Regions from separate parts of the Lysinibacillus sp. NPDC092081 genome, predicted to be linked through region 2. Evidence: predicted binding sites of a transcription regulator. Region 2 holds the regulator's gene; the other holds the start of a gene.
The links. The regulator LexA, encoded in region 2, represses DNA repair genes until DNA is damaged. The targets are predictions, from matches to a motif close to CGAACATATGTTCG.

Region 1: the regulator LexA is predicted to act here: its motif matches at 1,065-1,078, upstream of ACIQLB_RS06445 (carbohydrate kinase).

The regions. Positions count from the first base shown of each region.
Region 1 is NZ_JBIVRU010000002.1:342,762-344,969, forward strand. It holds gene ACIQLB_RS06440 (MFS transporter) at 1-594, shown strand, start outside; gene ACIQLB_RS06445 (carbohydrate kinase) at 1,111-2,202, shown strand; gene ACIQLB_RS06450 (pseudouridine-5'-phosphate glycosidase) at 2,207-2,208, shown strand, end outside.
Region 2 is NZ_JBIVRU010000001.1:557,353-559,560, forward strand. It holds gene ACIQLB_RS02930 (YneB family resolvase-like protein) at 1-543, opposite strand, end outside; gene yneA (cell division suppressor protein YneA) at 540-854, opposite strand; gene lexA (transcriptional repressor LexA) at 1,019-1,636, shown strand; gene ACIQLB_RS02945 (gamma-glutamyl-gamma-aminobutyrate hydrolase family protein) at 1,803-2,208, opposite strand, start outside.

The DNA.
Region 1 (2,208 bases), on a different contig from region 2:
TTATTTGAAGCTATAAAGAAGAAAGAATTTTGGTTACTAGCGGGAAGTTTTTTTATTTGTGGACTTTCAACGAGTGGGTTAGTTGGTACTCATTTCGTTTCTTACTGTATTAGCTTTGGTGTGCCTTTAGTAACCGCTGCATCCTTTCTTTCTTTTATGGGAGTGTTTAATCTCGTTGGCACCACTTTATCAGGATGGTTGTCTGATCGATTTGATAATCGATGGTTATTGTTTTGGTATTACATTTTAAGAGGAGCGTCTTTGCTTTTACTCCCGTATGCATTAATGCAAGGCTCACTCACATTACTGACAATCTTCACGATATTTTATGGATTAGATTGGATTGCTACAGTACCTCCAACGATTAGTATTTCAAGACAAATTTTTGGTGCAAATAAAAGTAACATTATTTATGGGTGGATTTTCGCATCTCATCAGGCAGGAGCTGCAGTTGCTGCTTATGGTGGAGGCCTTATCTATAAGTTTTTCAATTCATATACTTGGGCCTTTTTCCTTGCAGGAATGTTCTGTACATTGGCAAGTTTATTTGTCATCATCGTGAAAAAACAAACACCTCATCAAGCCAATACTTGATAACTAACTATTCGCTTTGCTTAGGGCGCGATTCTTGATGCTATCGTCAGTTCTCGACATTTTATCAGTGATCGGCATTTTGGAGCATCGAGCAGTTCCTCCGATTTTGTTGTTGCTGTCGCTGCGCTTTCGCACAGAAAACATTTGTTGCTGTCGCTGCGCTTTCGCACAGAAAACATTTTTCCAGCTTATATTGGAATTCGCCGCTAGAAGTGTGAGTTTCGCCGCTAACCAAAGGAGAAACGCCGCCAAAACATAAAATTGCGCTGCTAACTAAGCAAGGAACGCCACAAAAACCCGAAATTACGCCGCTACGCAACGGAAATCAACCCACTCTTTATGCCAAAAAGCCATACTTTATTTAATACGACACCTTAATTTCATTGAAGCAATAGTTATCACAACATGAAGTTGAAGCCAATATCATCATATCGGCTTCAACTTTTTTAAAAATTTTTTTTGACATCAATCAAACAAAAGTTTATAATGTAAACAAATATAACAAAAGGTGATGCTATGAATGAAAGAGAACAGGCGGTCCTTGCATTAATTCGCCAGAATCCGTTTATGTCTCAGCAAGAGATGGCAGATAAGATGAAACTATCTCGACCAGTACTTGCCAATTTAGTGTCGAGCTTAACGAAGCAGGGGAAAATTGTAGGTCGTGCTTATATTTTGCCAGAGGAAAATGAAATTATTTGTATCGGTGGAGCCAATCTTGACCGAAAATTTCATGTGAAGGGGAATGTCCAATTAGGTACATCCAATCCTGCGAGCTCTTCATTTAGTGTAGGTGGTGTTGGCCGAAACATTGCTGAAAATTTAGGTAGATTAAATCATCAGGTAACATTGCTGACTACTGCCGGCAAAGATGCTGATTGGCAAGTGATCCAAGAAGCTTCAGAGCCATTTATGAATTTACGTTATGTGGAGCAGTTACCTGACGCTTCGACTGGTTCCTATACTGCGATTATGGATGAGCAGGGCGAGCTAGCACTAGCAGTAGCAAATATGGAAGTATATGATCTTTTATTGCCGAGTTTGCTAAAAAAACATGAGGCAATGCTGATGAATGCGGGCTGCTTTATTATGGACTTAAACTGTCCTAAGGAAACAGTGGCTTACATACAGCAGATTGCGATTGCCCGTGACATTCCATTTGTCATCGTACCGGTATCTTCACCAAAAATGAATCGATTACCAGATACGTTGCAAGGTGTAACGTGGTTTATTTGTAACACAGATGAAGCAGAGACGATTGTAGGTCATAAAATCGAAAACTCTGCACACTATGAAAAGGCTTTACAGCAAATTCTTAAATTAGGTGCTGAACATATAATTATTACAGCGGGTAGCAAGGGTGTGTATGCAGCTTCCACTACAACGAAGCCAAGTCATTTCGCAGCTAAAGCTATAGAAAAAATTGAAGATGTAACAGGTGCAGGAGACGCCTTTGTCAGTGCTGTAATCCACAGCTGGCTTACTGGGCAATCCGTTGCAACATGTATTGATGCAGGCTTAACGAATGCCAAAAATACGCTTTCATCCCCATATACAGTAAGACCTGAGTTATCAGTTGATTTGTTAAAAAGTGAAATGGAGGAATAACAACAT
Region 2 (2,208 bases):
TAGCTTTACAATTTCTTCTACAGGTACATCTTTACGTTCTTGACCGTTTGGATTTCCACGATTGGATAAATTTTTTTCAGGACGATAGCCATTTTCAACTGCACGACGCATGCCACGGCGTATTTTAGCATTATGGATTCTGCGCTGGTACTCCTCTACAATTGCTAAAATTTCTAGAAGCATCGTATCCATTTCATTTAATTGTAAAGGTCCCTCGTCTCGCATAGAAAAAACATCCGTTTCAGTTTTCTGCAATAGATGCAACACTGCCATTCGAGCATTTCCACGTCCTAAGCGTGTTTCATCCTGCACGAATAATGCTTCTATTTCTTTTTCTTTAATGAAATCGAGCATTTCTAATAATCCTTCACGTTCCACATCATAGCCGCTATGCTTATCCTTAAAAACAAGCTTCACTTCGTAGCCCTGTTCTTTAGCATAGCGCATCAACTCCTCTTGCTGACGTTCTAACGAGGAACTTTGTGTCTCTTTTTCTGTACTCACACGGCAATAGACAACAGCCGATTGTTGATTATTAATCATTTTACATTTCTCGCAATTTCAATTGAATTTATAGGGTTGGGTTGGTCACCCACTACTGGAATCACTAGAGATTTACCTGCAATAATTTGTATGTTCGATAATTCATTTTCTGTTTTCACAAGCTTAATCCATTCATCCGTTTTCATTTTACCACGGTATTGATCGGCTAACGACCATAAGCTATCACCATGTGCGATTTCAATTTCTGTGTACGTTACATCGCCTGGGTCTGTTATAAAAAGGTATGCTGCAAAAAGTAGACAAGCTCCTAATAAAGTTGTAATATGTGGATTTTTCTTTAACCAGTTCATGTTTAAAACCCCTTTTCAAGAATGTTTGTTCGGAATATATGTTCTTATAATAATGCGAACAAACGTTTTTGTCAAACACTTTTCGAACCTATGTTTGCTTAAGTGTTCGCATTCTGTTATACTACTAATAAGTAGAATGATTAGAAAAAAAGAGGTGAGCAATCATGAAAAAAGTTTCGAAAAGACAAGAGGCCATATTAGAGTTCATTAAAGAAGAAGTGCGCGCAAAGGGGTATCCACCTTCTGTACGTGAGATTGGTGAAGCAGTTGGACTTGCTTCAAGCTCCACAGTTCATGGACATTTATCTCGTTTAGAGCAAAAAGGCTTGATTCGACGCGATCCAACTAAACCACGTGCCATTGAAATTCTAGAGCCAGAGGATTCTATTCAAAAGCAACATGTTATACATGTCCCACTTGTTGGGAAGGTTACTGCAGGTTCTCCGATAACGGCTATTGAAAATATCGATGAATATTTCCCACTACCAGATACTTATGGTACTAGTGAAGATCAATTATTTATGCTAGAAATTATGGGTGAATCAATGATTGAAGCTGGTATTTTAGACGGAGATTTAGTTATTGTTAAACAAAAAGCAACAGCTGATAATGGTGATATTGTCGTAGCAATGACTGAAGAAGATGAAGCTACTGTAAAGCGTTTCTTCAAGGAAAAAAATCATTTCCGTTTACAACCTGAAAACTCAACAATGGAGCCAATTATCGTAGACCAAGTTTCTATTTTGGGGCAAGTTGTAGGTCTATATCGTCGTGTACATTAAAAGTATCTCAATATTAAAATATAAAAAGAGGATTTTATGTTCACGTAAGAGCATATACCTCTTTTTCTTATCTTTTCCACTTTATTCACTAAAAAAGAACCCACTTTAAAATGGATTCTTATACTTAGCACTTGCCCTTGATAAAAAAATCTATGCTTATAAAATTTTATGCCTCTACCTTAAATTTCAAACTTGCCTTTACAAATGCAGTAAATAGTTTCTTTGATACTTCATCTCCTGCAATAGCTAACTCCTCAGGATGCCACTGTACTGCTAGACAAAATGGTAAATCTTCGTGTACTACCGCTTCAACGATACCATCACTTGATTTTGCTACCACTTCCAATTTTTCTGCTACTACGTTTATTGCCTGATGATGAAATGAATTCACAGCAATTTTTTCTTCCTCAATAATCGTTTTTAATAATGTATCAGGTGTTAGATTAACATGATGTGTAGTAACGCCTCGTGCCGCTTGTTGCATGTGCTTTATTAATTTTCGACTATGGTACTCGCTTTCAATATCCTGATAGACTGTGCCTCCAAACGCAACATTCAGTATTTGAAGCCCT